2 regions of the Variovorax sp. GW822-FHT04E09 genome follow, and region 2 is predicted to be linked to the other one. Evidence: predicted binding sites of a transcription regulator. Region 2 holds the regulator's gene; the other holds the start of a gene.
The links. The regulator sigma-54, encoded in region 2, starts transcription at its own class of promoters, with help from an activator protein. The targets are predictions, from matches to a motif close to TGGCANGNAANCTGCTTT.
Positions count from the first base shown of each region.

Region 1 (7,276 bases), on a different contig from region 2:
AGCGAATCGCCGAAGCCTTCGAGCCGGAAGAAGGCATACATGCCGCCCTTGGCCGGCGCCACCTGCACGCCCGGCACCGCTGCCAGCAGCGGCACCAGCGTGTCGCGGCACTGCTTCAGGTGCGCGACCACGCGCGGCGTGATGTCGGCCGTGTGCTCCAGCGCCGCGATGGCGGCGCGCTGCGTGAACACGCTGGCGCACGAGGTGTTGAACTCGATCAGCTTGCCGATGCCGTCGACCATCGCCGGCGGCAGCACCAGCCAGCCGAGGCGCCAGCCGGTCATGAGGAAGCTCTTCGAGAAGCTGTGCGTGACGACGAGGCGGTCATCGGGCGTCGAGATGTCGAGGAAGCTCGGCGCGCAACCGTTCGGCGTGGGCTCGAAGTACAGGCGCTCGTACACCTCGTCGGCCAGGATCCAGGTGCCGGTCTGGCGGCAATGGTCGAGCACTGCCTGCTGCTCGTCGCGCGTCATCGTCCAGCCCGTGGGGTTGTTCGGCGCGTTGACGATCAGCAGCTTCGTCTTGGGCGTGACCGCCGCGCGCAACGCGGGCAGGTCGAGCGTCCACTGGCCGTTCACCGGCACCAGCGGCACGGTGCGCACGTGCGCGCCCATGATCGCCGGCTGCGCCGTGAGGTTGGGCCACACGGGCGTGACCGCGACCACGTCGTCGCCCGCGTCGACCAGCGCCTGCACCGCGAGCATCAGCGCACTCACGCCGCCCGAGGTGACGGCGATGCGCGAGGCGTCGACCGTCGGGTGCAGGCGGCTGGTGTAGCGCGCGATGGCTTCGCGCAGCTCGGGCAGGCCGAGGTTGTGCGCGTAGAAGGTTTCGCCGCGCTGCAGCGACTCGATGGCCGCCTGGCGGATCACCTCGGGAGTGACCTCGTCGCTCTCGCCGAACCAGAAGGCGAGCACGTCGTCGCGGCCCATGCCGGCATTGGCGACTTCGCGGATCTTCGAGGCTTCGAGGTGGTGGATGGCTTCACGCATGTCTGGGGGTTCCTGTGCTGTCGGGTGTCGTCTGCCTCAAGGGCGCTTCATCTTGCAGGACGTGGGCTGCTCGGCGCGCTCGGGCGCGATCGTCTTGATCACGCGAAAGCCATAGCCCGAGCCCTCGACGTCGAACTGCACGCCGGGCTTGCCCTGCTTGTCCATCACACCGACCACAAGCTGCTGCTGGAACTGGTGGTCGGCCGCGCGCATGCGGCCGCGCTGGCCGTACAGGCTCACGTCGGCCTGCTCCAGCGCGCGCGCCAATGGCACGGCCTCGGTGCTGCCCGCGCGTTCCAGCGCCTGCGCGAGCGACTCGACCAAGAGCTGCATGCGCATGTGTACGTAGTCGTCGGCCGGGCGCGGAAAGCGCGTGCGGAAGGCGCGGTAGAAGGCTTCGGACTGCGGCGTCTGCACGTTCGGCAGCCAGTCGGCCACCGCGACCACGCGGCCGATGCCTGCATCGCCGATGGCGGCCGGCGCGCCCAGCGCATTGCCGTAGAAGGTGTAGAAGCTGCCATTGAAACCGGCCTCGCGCGCGGCCTTCACGAGCAGCGTGAGGTCGTTGCCCCAGTTGCCGGTGACCACCGCCTGCGCGCCGCTGGCGAGGATCTTGGTGGCGTAGGGCGCGAAGTCCTTCACCTTGCCCATGGGGTGCAGCTCGTCGCCGACGATCTCCACGTCGGGGCGTTGCACGCCCAGCTGGCGGCGCGACTCGCGCAGCACGGCCTGGCCGAAGCTGTAGTCCTGGCCGATCAGGTAGACGCGCTTGAGCGCCGCGTCGTCCTTGACCACGTCCATCAGCGCGGCCACGCGCATGTCGGCGTGGGCGTCGAAGCGGAAGTGCCAGAAGCTGCAGCGCTCGTTGGTCAGCACCGGATCGACCGCCGAGTAGTTCAGGAAGACCGCGCGCCGCGACGGGTCGCGCTCGTTGTTCTTGTCGATGGCATCGATCAGCGCCGCGGCCGTCACCGACGAATTGCCCTGCAGCACGATGCGGGTGCCGTCGTCCATCGCTGCGCGCAGCGCCGACAGCGCCTCTTCGTTCTGGCCCTTGCTGTCGTAGCGGTCCAGTTGCAGCGGCCGCGCGCCGCCCGGCAGCTTCACGCCGCCGCGCGCGTTCACGCGCTCCACGGCCCACTGCAGGTTGCGAAACACGGCCTCGCCGGTGTTGGCGAAGGGGCCGCTCATGCTCTCGATGAGCGCCAGTCGGATGGGGGCGGGTTGCGGGGCCTGGGCCAGGCCGGCGAACGGGGTCGCGCATAGCGCCGCCGCTGCGAATTTCAAGGCCCGGCGGCGCCAAATAAAGGGGGTTTTCATTGTCTTGAAACGCGTGCCGATGCGCCTAGATGAGGTGTCAAGCGGCACTCACGATGGAAAGGCCGCGCAGTGTAAGGGACACACATTCCATGTCCCCATTGTGTTCATTCACCCAGGAGTTTTCGCCATGTTCTTCACCCCCACCCACCGCGCGCATTTCGCTCCCCGTGCCCACGACCGCGCTTTCGAGCGCTTCGTGAACGAGGCTTTTGCCGGCGCCCGCCGCTCGCCCCTGGTCGAGCAGGACGACAAGAGCTGGACCCTGTCGCTGGACGTGCCCGGCCTGTCGCGTGAAGACCTGTCGGTGGCCATCGAAGGCGCCGTGGTCCGCATCGAAAGCAAGGCCGAAGCCAAGCGCCAGATCAAGCTCGCCTACGAGCTGCCGCAAGCCATCGACCTGGCCACCAGCGAAGCCAAGCTGGAGAACGGCGTGCTGACCCTGAAGCTGGGCAAGCTGGTGCCCGCAAGCCAGGTTTCGCACTTGCAGATCAACTAGTCCCGGCGATGCCCCCACGAAGAAAATGTTAGTGACAGCTTGTTTTGACTTTAAACAAGCGCCGTATTCACAATAGTGCCGGATAACGTCACATGATGTGACGATTTATTAGTACTTTCTTCTTCGTGGGCATCTCGTAAACGCATCGAGTTCCCGGGCGGTGCGGACAGCGGGTGTGCCTCAAGGCACCATGAAAACGCACCTGCAGTCAGCCAATGACAATGAACGGTCCGACACGCTCCTGATCTTCCTGCCAGGGGCCTACCTCAAACCCGAAGAGTTCGAGCGCGAGGGTTTCATCAGCGCCGTGCGCGAGCGGCACCTCGCAGCCGACGCACTGCTGGTCGATGCGGACGTCTCCTACTACTACGACCAGACCCTCAGCGAGCGGCTGCATGCCGACGTCATCGAGCCGCAGCGGGCCAAAGGCTACACCTCGATCTGGCTGGTCGGCATTTCCATCGGCGGGTTCGGCGCGCTGATCCACGAACTGGCGCGGCCGGGCTCGGTGGATGGCATCGTGGCGCTGGCGCCCTACCTCGGGCGCCGCGTGCTCGGCGCGGAAATCAAGAAGGCCGGCGGCCTGCGCGCCTGGCAGGCGCCCACCGGGCCGCAGCCCGACGAGGAACCCGACCGCAAGCTCTGGCCCTTCTTCCAGCAGTACCTGGCGCCGAAGCCTTCCCAGGACCTGCCGCCGCTGTACCTGGGTTTCGGCCTGGCCGACCGCTTTGCCAGCAACCACAAGCTGCTGGCCGACGCCCTGCCCCCGGGGCGCGTGTTCACGACCGAAGGCGGCCACGACTGGCCCGAGTGGCGCCAGCTCTGGCGCAACGTGCTCGACGTGCTGCCGCTGCCCTCGCTGGGGCGCGCACGGCCGCAGCCGGCTACGCGGTTTCCGGCAGCGGCGTCTCGGGCGTCATCAGCGATGCCATCGGCCATCGCGGCTTGACGTCGAAGGCGTAGCGCTCGCTCGCCTGCGACAGGCCTGACTGCAGCCGCATCGCGGCGGCCATGGCGATCATGGCGCCGTTGTCCGTGCACAGGTGCAGCTCGGGGTAGTGCACGCGCACCTTGCGCTTGGCGCAGGCCGCGTTCAGTTGCTCGCGCAGGTTCTTGTTGGCCCCCACGCCGCCGGCGACCACCAGCCGCTTCAGGCCGGTCTGGTCCAGCGCCGCGAGCGACTTCTTCAGCAGCACTTCGACGATCGCCGCCTGCGTGGAGGCGGCCAGGTCGGCCTTGCGCGCCTCGAGCTGGTCGCCGAGCTTCTTGGCCTGCGTGAGCACGGCCGTCTTCAGGCCGGCAAACGAAAAGTCGAGGTCGCCGCTGTGCAGCAGCGGGCGCGGCAGCTTGAAGGCCGCGGCGTCGCCGCCTTCGGCCAGCTTCGCGAGCCAGGGGCCGCCGGGGTACGGCAGGCCCATGAGCTTGGCGCTCTTGTCGAAGGCCTCGCCGGCCGCGTCGTCGATGGTCTCGCCGAGCAGTTCGTAGCGGCCCACGCCGTCGACCCGCATCAGCTGCGTGTGGCCACCCGACACCAGCAGCGCCACGAACGGAAATTCGGGCGGATCGGCACTCAGGAACGGCGACAGCAGATGCCCTTCGAGGTGATGCACCCCCAGCACCGGCTTGCCCAGCGCCACGCCGAGCGCGCAGGCCACGCCCGCGCCCACGAGCAGCGCGCCGGCCAGGCCGGGCCCGCGCGTGTAGGCCACCACGTCGATCTCGGCCAGCGAGCGACCGGCCTCGGCCATGACGGCTTCGGTGAGCGGCAGCACGCGGCGGATGTGGTCGCGGCTGGCCAGCTCGGGCACCACGCCCCCGTAGGCCTGGTGCATGGCGATCTGGCTGTGCAGCGCGTGCGAACGCAGCAGCGGCAGCGCGTCGCCGTGCGACTCGACCAGCGCCACGCCGGTCTCGTCGCAGGATGATTCGATTCCCAACAAGAGCATGGCGCCGAGTGTAGGGGCCGCCCGCCGGCGGCGCCCGCGAAGGGGCAAGCGAGGCACGGAAGTTGCACGAGCGGAAGGCGCCCCTTCTGCGCCCCCACGAATGACTTCCGGCCTGAGCTTCCTGATCGCCGCGCGCCGATGCGAGATCGACGCGCTGGACCAGCTCGCGCGCACCAGCGAGCTGGTCGGCGCGATCGGGCGGCTCGTGCATGCGCTGCAGCGCGAGCGCGGCATGTCGAACGTGTTCCTGGCCTCGCACGGCGGGCGCTTTGCCGACCAGCGCGGCCCGCAGATCGCCGAATGCCTGGCGCTCGAGCAGCAGGTGCGCGCCGGCTTCGACCGGCTCGAGGCCGAGCACCACCGCGCGGTGGGCGCCGGCCACGGCGCGCGCCTGTTCAGCCGCATCGCCTGGGTGCTGCCGGGCCTGGACGCCCTGCCTGCGCTGCGCCGGCGCATCGACGCGCTCGAACTCCAGCCGGCGCAGGCCGTGGCCGCCTTCGCCAAGCTGGTGGCCGGCCTGCTGGCGGTGGTGTTCGAGGCGGCCGACGGCGCCACCGACCCCGAGATCTCGCGCCTGCTGGTGGCGATGTTCAACTTCATGCAGGGCAAGGAGTTCGCCGGCCAGGAGCGGGCCTTCGGCGCCGCCGCGCTCGCGCTGGGCCGGGGCGACGACGCGCAGCGCCAGCAGTGGCGCCACCTCATCGAGTCGCAGGAGCGCTGCTTCCAGGTGTTCATCGATTTCTCGGGCGACGCGGTGCGCACGCTCTGGCACGACAGCCAGTCGGACGCCGTGCTGGCCGAGCTCGAGCGCCTGCGCCGCAAGGGCGCCACCTCGGTGCCGGCCGACGCGCTGCTGAGCCAGGCCTGGTTCGACTGCTGCACGCGGCGCATCGACGCCATGCAGACGGTCGAGAACCGCCTCTCGGCCGACCTGCGCGCGCTGTGCGACCACAAGACCGCCCAGGCGCGCAGCGAGCTGGCGGCCTACCGGCAGCTGCTCGGCACGCTGGCCCCGCAGGCCGGCGGCGCGCTCTTCTTCGACGATGCCCAGCAGGCGCAGGACGCCACGCCGGCGCAGCTCGGGCGCCACCTCGAGCGCTCGGTGCTCGACATGGTCCAGGAGCAGTCGCAGCGCCTGCAGGCCATGAGCGACGAACTCGACACCGTGCGTGCCTCGCTCAACGAACGCAAGATCGTCGAGCGCGCCAAGGGCCTGCTGATGGCGCACCGGCGCCTGAGCGAGGCCGAGGCGCACAAGATGCTGCGCCAGACCGCCATGAACCAGAAGCGCCGCCTCGTCGACGTGGCCGAGTCGATGCTGGCCATGGCCGACTACCTGCCGCTCGAACCTGCACCGCGGCGCTGACCCCAGCCGCTTGGATTGGTGCAGCGCACAACAGTTGTGCGTAGCCCGGTTTCGCAGGCCGGCTGGAACTTTCCCCTGCACCGGCGCGCCCTGCCAGCTATCTTTTCCATAGCCTCCAACGGCAGGTTCGAGCTGGCACGTCGCTTGCGTAGTCCTTGGCACGGGACCGCAAGGTCTCAAAGGCAGGTTGCACCCAACGGCGGGTGCGGCCCACCGAACCGGACAAAGGCGTCCCCATCCCGCAAGGGCTCGTTCACGAGCAGCCCCTGCGCGGTGCGGACGCCTTTTCGTTTTTGTCTTTCACTTCTGGAGCCCCGCCATGTCCGATCTGCTGCTGAAAACCAAACTGAGCCGGCGCCGCGTGCTGCAGGCCGCCGCCCTCGGCGCCGTGGGCATCGACCCCGCGCTGCGCGCCGCCGTCTGGGCCCAGGGCTCGGACAAGCCCGAGAAGGAAGAAGTGAAGATCGGCTTCATCCCGCTGACCGACTGCGCCAGCGTGGTGATGGCCTCGGTGCTGGGCATCGACAAGAAGTACGGCGTGAAGATCGTGCCGAGCAAGGAAGCCAGCTGGGCCGGCGTGCGCGACAAGCTCGTGAACGGCGACCTCGACATGGCGCACGTGCTCTACGGCCTCGTGTACGGCATGCACCTGGGCGTGAGCGGCCCGAAGAAGGACATGGCCGTGCTCATGACCCTGAACAACAACGGCCAGGCCATCACGCTGTCGAAGAAGCTGGCCGACAAGGGCGCGGTCGATGCCGCCTCGCTCGCCAAGCTCATCGCCAAGGAAAAGGGCGAATACACCTTCGCCCACACCTTCCCCACCGGCACGCACGCCATGTGGCTCTACTACTGGCTCGCCTCGGCCGGCATCGACCCGTTCAAGGACGTGAAGAACATCACCGTGCCGCCCCCGCAGATGGTGGCCAACATGCGCGTGGGCAACATGGACGGCTACTGCGTGGGCGAGCCCTGGGGCCAGCGCGCGATCATGGACGGCATCGGCTTCACCGGCATCACCACGCAGGACATCTGGAAGGACCACCCCGAGAAGGTGCTGGGCTGCACCGCGGAGTTCACGAAGAAATACCCGAACACCGCGCGCGCCGTCACGGCCGCGATCCTCGAGGCCGGCAAGTGGATCGACACCGGCCTG
Region 1 covers NZ_JBXAMR010000001.1:1,489,421-1,496,696, forward strand. The annotation lists partial or broken gene AC1RL8_RS06855 (pyridoxal phosphate-dependent aminotransferase) at 1-998, opposite strand, end outside; gene AC1RL8_RS06860 (branched-chain amino acid ABC transporter substrate-binding protein) at 1,029-2,312, opposite strand; gene AC1RL8_RS06865 (Hsp20/alpha crystallin family protein) at 2,440-2,808, shown strand; gene AC1RL8_RS06870 (alpha/beta hydrolase) at 2,999-3,757, shown strand; gene tsaD (tRNA (adenosine(37)-N6)-threonylcarbamoyltransferase complex transferase subunit TsaD) at 3,693-4,754, opposite strand; gene AC1RL8_RS06880 (nitrate regulatory protein) at 4,855-6,120, shown strand; gene AC1RL8_RS06885 (CmpA/NrtA family ABC transporter substrate-binding protein) at 6,440-7,276, shown strand, end outside.
Region 1: a site for sigma-54 is predicted at 4,806-4,823, ahead of AC1RL8_RS06880 (nitrate regulatory protein). Genes of this name have one in related genera too.

Region 2 (7,276 bases):
AACGTGGCCGAATTCCCCACCGGCCGCTTCGTGGCCGAGCGCATCGACTTCAGCGGCGACAAGGTGACCGACGTGCCCGGCACGCTCACGCTCATGGGCCAGACCAAGCCGGTGACGCTGAAGGCCGTGCGCTTCAACTGCTACCTGAACCCGCTCATCAACCGCCAGGTCTGCGGCGGCGACTTCGAGGCCACCGTGCAGCGCAGCGACTGGGGCATCACCTGGGGCCTGAACTTCGGCTTCGAGAACAAGGTGAAGCTGCTGGTGCAGGTCGAAGCCGTGAACGTGCAATGAACCCATCCCCCACCGGAGCCCACTCATGACCGACGCCCACCTCCTGTCCCTGCTCGGCATCGCCGGCGCCATGGCCGTGGGCGCGATGAGCCCCGGCCCGAGCTTCGTGATGGTGGCGCGCACGGCCGTGGCCTCGCGCAGCGACGGGCTCGCGGCGGCGCTGGGCATGGGCGCCGGCGGGCTGGCGTTCTCCATCGCGGCGCTGGCCGGACTGCAGGCGGCGTTCCTCGCGGTGCCGGGGCTGTACCTCGCGATCAAGGCCTTCGGCGGCGCGTACCTGATCTACCTGGGCTTTCGCATCTGGCGCGGCGCCCGCCAGCCGCTCGCGATCACGCCCGACACGGACGCCTCGCCCCGCAGCCAGGGCCGCAGCGGACGCACCTTCCTGCTCGGCCTGGCCACGCAGATCAGCAACCCGAAGACGGCGGTGGTGTACGCGAGCATCTTCGCGGCCTTCCTGCCGCGCGAGGTGCCGCTGGTGCTGGCGCTCGCGGTGCCGGCCGTGATCTTCTGCATCGAGACGGGCTGGTACGCGATCGTCGCGCTGGCGCTGTCATCGGCCGCGCCGCGCGCAGCCTACCTGCGCTACAAGACCTGGATCGACCGTGCGGCCGGCGGCGTGATGGGCCTGCTGGGCCTGCGGCTGGTGTGGTCGGCGGTGCGCGGCACCTGATCGATCAGGTTCGACCGGCGATGCCGGCTCCGGGCAATGCGCCCGGGGGAAGCCGCGTCTTTCTTCACGCGGTCTGGATTTCTTGAGGGGATGTGCGCGGCAGCCGGGTTGTTTTCAATCGGCAACGGCTATGGTCCCGCTTCCAGGTCCAGCTTCGTCATCAAGCCCATCGCATGCCATTCGTCCACCAACTCCTGATCGCCGCCGCTCTCACGGTTGTTGCAACACAGTCCTCTTCCGCGACGCTACAGGACGAAGATCTGAACAGGGCCCTGCAGGGCGTGTGGTGCAACTCCGATGACGGTGGAAAAACGTGCCATGGGTATGACGAATACGTCGACGGCACAAGCTCCTTTTGTGGGGCTTTTCCTGAAAGCAAGGAGCCCTACACCGCGGCAATGCGCTACAAGATTCAGGGCAATCGCATCTGCGCCGTGATCACTGCGAGCAGCAACCCGATCATTGGGCCCGGCTTTTCATTCTGCGATGAGATTCTTGAGATCGACGAACACTCCGTGCGCTCTTACATGGCCTGGTTCGATACGGTCGAGACGAGATTTCGTGTCCCGAAGTCTCAAATGACCTGCGCGACTCCCGAAAAGCCACCGCTCCCGCGTTGAGGCTCGCCGCCAGCGACCATCTGCGGCAGCGCCATGCTTGCAAAGCCTTTCGCAAAGCACCGCTGCGCTACAGCAAGCTCTCGGGCGTGAGCGGCGCCAGCAGCTCGAGCATGGTGCGGTCCCAGAAGCCCGAGTCGGGTTCTTCGTGCAGCACGGTGGTCTTGCCGCCTTCCTCGCTGACCCACTCGATGCGCCGCGAGCCGGTGGCGCCCGCATCGGCGCCTTCGGCAAAGCGCAGCCGGTAGGCGCCCTGCTGCTTGAGCACGTCGAGCAGCTTCAGTGTCTGCTGCGCCATCTCGGGGCTGCGGATGAACAGGCCGATCTCGGTGTTGTGAATCTCGGAGCGCGGATCGAAATTCATCGAGCCGACGAACAGGATGCGCTGGTCGATCACCGCCGACTTGGCGTGCAGCCGCCCCACCGAGGTGCCGAACAAACCCAGCCGCACGCTGCGCCGCGTGCGCGCGGAACTCAGCTCGTGCAGCTCGGCGCCCAGCGCCAGCATGTCGGCGCGGTAGCGGCGGTAGGCGGTGTGCACGAGCGGTTCGTCGGTGGCGGCGAGCGAGTTGGTGACCACGCTGATCTTCACGTTGCGTCCGCGGATCTCACGCATCACCTCCAGCCCCGACGCGCCCGGGATCAGGTAGGGCGAGACCAGCGTCACCTCGCTGCGCGCGCGGCGCATCTGCTCGACCACGTTGTAGCGCACGCTGTCCACGTCGAGCAGCGGCACGCCGCCATACGACGCGGTCTTGCCGATCACGCGGTCGGGTGAATCGGCATACGCCTCGGCGGTGGTCCAGATCAGGCCCAGTTTGCCGGCGTCGAGGTCGTCGGCCACCGGGCTGTAGCCGAGCAGGTCGTTGGGCGCGGGCTTGGGCGGCGGCGGCGTGGTGTCGGGGCCGGTGGCGGCGTCGAAGCGGCGCTGCAGCTCCTCGCGCGGCAGGTCGGTGTGCACGACCGCGCCGATCGGGCGCACGTGCGGACTGTTCCAGTACTGGTCGAACAGCACGCCCAGGCGCGGGATCAGCGCACCCGTCACGAAGGTGTCGAGGTCGATGAAGTTCGGGCCGGTGGTGCGGCGGAAGTACTGGTTGCCGATGTTGCGCCCGCCCGCCACCGCCATCGCGCCGTCGGCGATGAAGAGCTTGTTGTGCATGCGGCGGTTGACGCGGCTGAAGTCGAACAGCGAAGCGGTGAAGCGCTTCAAGAGGCTGCCGCGCCCGGCCGGGAACGGGTTGAACAGGCGCAGCTCCACGTTCGGCGTGGCGGCCAGGCCGAGCAGCAGCTCGTCTTCGCCAGAGGTGTACAGGTCGTCCATCAACAGGCGCACGCGCACGCCGCGCTGGGCCGCATCGCGCAGGGTGCGCAGCAGGTAGCGGCCGGTCTCGTCGTTCTCGATCTGGTAGTACTGCACGTCGAGCGTGCGCTGCGCGCGGCGCGCCAGCTGCAAGCGCGTGTCGAAGGCGAAGTCGCCGCCGGGCATCAGGCGAAAGCCGCTGAGGTCGGGGTCGGGCTGCGAGGCCAGCGCGATCTTGCCGAGCGCGGTGTCGGTCGAGACGGTGATGGCCTTGGTGGGCGGGCGCGGTGCGTCGTCGGGCAGCGTTGCGCAGCCGGCAAACAGCAGCGCCGCCGCGACGACGACCACCCAATGCCCACAGCGCGACAGCAGGCGGCTCGTCATCGTCGGTCTTCTAGAGTGCCTTGCGCAGATTGGCGGGCGCGATGCGCAGCGCTTCGCGGTACTTGGCGACGGTGCGGCGCGCGCACTCGATGCCCTGCTCTTTCAGCATCTCGGAAATCTGGCTGTCGGACAGCGGCTTCTTGATGCTCTCGGAACTCACGAACTGCTTGATGAGCGCGCGCACCGCGGTGCTCGACGCGTTGCCGCCGGTCTCGGTGCCCAGCGCCGAGCCGAAGAAGTACTTCAGCTCGACCGTGCCGAAGGGCGTGGCCATGTACTTGGCGGTGGTCACGCGCGAGATGGTCGACTCGTGCAGGCCCAGCTCGTCGGCGATCTCGCGCAGCACCAGCGGGCGCATGGCCAACTCGCCGTGCACGAAGTAGCTCTTCTGGCGCTCGACGATGGCGTTGCTCACGCGCAGGATGGTGTCGAAGCGCTGCTGGATGTTCTTGATGAACCAGCGCGCCTCCTGCAGCCGCTGCGACAGCGCCTGGCTGCCTTCGCCCTTGTGCGACTTGAGCGCGCCGGCGTAGATGTCGTGCACGCGCAGGCGCGGCATGACCTCGGGGTTGAGCATGACGCGGAACTTCACGTTGGTGCCGCGCCCGGTCTTGGTGACGATCACGTCGGGAATGACGATGTTGCGCTCGACGTCGACGAAACGGCGGCCCGGCTTGGGTTCGAGCCGCGCAATGATCTGCAGCGCCGAGCGCACCAGGTCTTCGTTGGTGCGCGTGAGCGTGGCCAGGCGCTTGAAGTCGCGCCGCGCGAGCAGCTCCATGGGCTGCTTGCAGATCGCGATGGCGGTCTTGCGGATGAGCGCTTCGGCCTCGGTCTCGTCTTCGCTGGCGAGCGCCTTCAGCTGGATGCTCAGGCATTCGCCGAGGTCGCGCGCGCCGACGCCCACCGGCTCCAGGCTCTGCAGCAGGCCCAGCGCCACCTGGAAGTGGTGCACGAGGTCGTCGAACTGGTCGTTGTCGTCGCCCGCCAGGCCCGAGGCCAATGCGGGCAGCGAGTCTTCGAGGTAGCCGTCGTCGTTGAGCGACTCGATCAAAAAGCGCAGCGCGGCGCAGTCGTTTTCATTGAGCCGCAGGCTCAGCGCCTGGCGGTGCAGGAACGACTGCAGCGACTCCTGGCTGCGCGCGAGTTCGGTGGCGTCGGCACGCTCGTCGTCGCCCAGGTTGTTCTGGCGCGCGGGCGCATCGCTGCCCCACTCGCTGTCGTCGGGCGCCATGTCGACGGTGCCGTCGCCTTCCCAGTCGGGCTCGCGCTCGGCGATCTCGGCGGCGGGGCCGTCGGTGTCGGGGGTCGAGGTGGTGGTGTCGCTGGACGTGGAGGACGTGCTGGCGGCGGACGGCGTGAACTCGGCCTCCCCCTCGCCCGCGTCGTCGCGCGGCACCGGCGCATCGGCCGTGTCCAGCCCGAACTCCTCGCGCGCCGCTTCTTCCGCGGTGCGTTCAAGGAACGGGTTCTCGTCCAGCATCTGCTCCACCTCCTGGCTCAGTTCGAGCGTGGAGAGCTGCAGAAGCCGGATCGACTGCTGCAGCTGAGGCGTCAAGGCCAGATGCTGCGAGACGCGAAGGGACAGCCCTTGCTTCATGGAGACCCGACCCTCCCTTACATGCGGAAGTGCTCGCCCAGGTACACCCTGCGTACCTCGGCGTTGTCGACGATCTCCGAGGGTGTGCCTTGTGCCAGCACGTGCCCGTCGCTGATGATGAACGCGTGATCGCAGATGCCCAGCGTTTCACGCACGTTGTGGTCGGTGATGAGCACGCCGATGCCGCGCTCTTTCAGGAAACTGATGATCCGCTGGATCTCGATCACCGCGATCGGGTCGATGCCGGCGAAGGGCTCGTCCAGCAGGATGAAGCGCGGCTGGGTGGCCAGCGCGCGTGCAATTTCAACGCGGCGGCGCTCGCCGCCCGACAGCGCGAGCGCGGGCGAATCGCGCAGGTGGTCCACGCGCAGGTCGGCCAGCAGGTCGGCCAGGCGCTCTTCGGTGTGCTGCTTGGTCAGCGGCATCATGCGGCCGTTGGCGTCGGGCTCGCGTTGCAGCTCGAGCACGGCGCGCACGTTTTCCTCGACCGTGAGCTTGCGGAAGATCGAGGCTTCCTGCGGCAGGTAGCTCAGGCCCATGCGCGCGCGGCGGTGGATGGGCATGTGGGCGATGGGCTCGCCGTCGATGGTGATCTCGCCGGCGTCGGCGCGCACCAGCCCGACGATCATGTAGAACGAGGTGGTCTTGCCCGCGCCGTTGGGGCCGAGCAGTCCGACGACCTCGCCCTTTTGCACGTCGAGCGAGACGTCTTTCACGACCGTGCGGCTGCCGTAGCTCTTCTTGAGGCCGCGCGCCACGAGGCGGCTGCCTGGAATGCCGTCGGCGGTCTGGGTTCCTGCGGTTTCGATCACTTGCGCCCTTCCCCTTCGGTGCCGCCCAGCGTGGTGGTCGGGCGCAGCCCGGCGCCGGGCGCGGGGGTGGGTGCCGGGGCCGCGGGCTTCTTGCCACCGGCCGCCGGTGCGGAGCCGGGCGCCGCCGGGGCCGGCGTGGCCTTCGGCGTGAGGATGGCCTTCACGCGGCCGCCACCGCCCGCCGAGACGCCGGCGTTCGGCGGCACGAGGGAACCGTTGACGGTGTAGGTGTCGTTGCTCTGGTCATAGACGATCAGCGCGCCGCTGCTCTCGTCGTTGGCCGTGGCGCCGATCAGCCGGCGCATGACGGCACGGCGGATGAACTTGACGTTGTCGGCGCGGCTGTCGTACTCGATGACTTCCGACTCGCCCTCGATCCACTCGTCGCCGGCGTTGCGCTTCTGCTTGTAATAGGCCAGCTTGCCGGGCGCCGCCGTGACCACGCCGTACTGGTAGCCCTCGGCGTCCTGGCGCACGTCCAGCCGCGCGCCGCGGATGATGATCGTGCCCTTCGTGACCAGCACGTTGCCGGTGAACACGCTGGTCTGTTTCAGGTCGTCGTAGCGCATCGAGTCGGACTCGATGTTCATCGGCTTGGTGCGGTCGGCGGTTTCGGCCAGGGCGCCCGAGGCGGCACCGGCCAGCAACAGCGCGCCGAAAGCCAGGCGGCCGAGGCGACGAAGGGTGGGGAATGTGGGGATGGAGGGCAATGTCATAAAGGCACGAAACTTGCTCTGAAACATTGTATGCGTGGGATGGCAATTGCCCACCGCCGCCAATGAAAAAGCCCGCCGAAGCGGGCCTTGCATTCGACCGAAGAACCAGGTCGCCGGGTCTGTCAGCCCTTCTTGGCTTCGCCGATGAGGAAGGTCGCGACCTGCAGCACCTTGGACATGCTGCCGGCGGTTTCGCCGTCGACATACCAGCGGCCCGCCACGGCCAGGGCCGGCACGCCGGCGACCTTGTAGGCCTCGGTCTGCTGCGCCGCGCGGCGAGCCTTGCTGGCCACGCCGAAGGACGCAAAGGTTTCCTTGAACTTGGCGCCGTCGAGGCCGGCACGCTCGGCCCAGGCCTGGATGTTGGCGTCGCCGTTCAGGTTCTGGCGCTGCGCGTGGATGGCGGCGAACACCTTCGAGTGGTACTCGTCCAGCTTGCCCATGGCTTCGAGCGTGAAGTACAGGCGCTGCTTGGCCTCGACGTCGTTGCCCACGAAGGGCACGGGGATGCGGCGGAAGGCCACTTCCTTCGGGGCTGCCTTGACCCAGGCTTCGAGCGAGGGCTCGAAGTCGTTGCAATGCGGGCAGTTGTACGAGAAGAACTCGACCACCTCGACCTTGCCGGCGGGTGCATCGACGGGCACGCGCTTGTCGAGCACGAGGAAATCGGTGCCGGCCTTGGGGGCGCGCTGGGCGTGTGCCGGAACGGCAGCCAGCGAAAGCAGCCCGATCGAAGTGGCGGCCAGCGAAAAGTCACGACGTTTCATGGAAAAGGTTCTCCTGTGGGTACCGCAGTACAGAGCCGGCGCGCCGCCGGGAGTTCCCCGTGGGCGGCGCGCCCGAGGCGCTGGAATTGACAAACGAGTGCGGCGAATGC
Region 2 covers NZ_JBXAMR010000010.1:64,097-71,372, reverse strand. The annotation lists gene AC1RL8_RS28735 (YceI family protein) at 1-294, shown strand, start outside; gene AC1RL8_RS28730 (LysE family translocator) at 320-967, shown strand; gene AC1RL8_RS28725 (hypothetical protein) at 1,141-1,587, shown strand; gene AC1RL8_RS28720 (phospholipase D family protein) at 1,655-3,271, opposite strand; gene rpoN (RNA polymerase factor sigma-54) at 3,282-4,871, opposite strand; gene lptB (LPS export ABC transporter ATP-binding protein) at 4,889-5,683, opposite strand; gene lptA (lipopolysaccharide transport periplasmic protein LptA) at 5,680-6,399, opposite strand; gene AC1RL8_RS28700 (thiol:disulfide interchange protein DsbA/DsbL) at 6,522-7,166, opposite strand.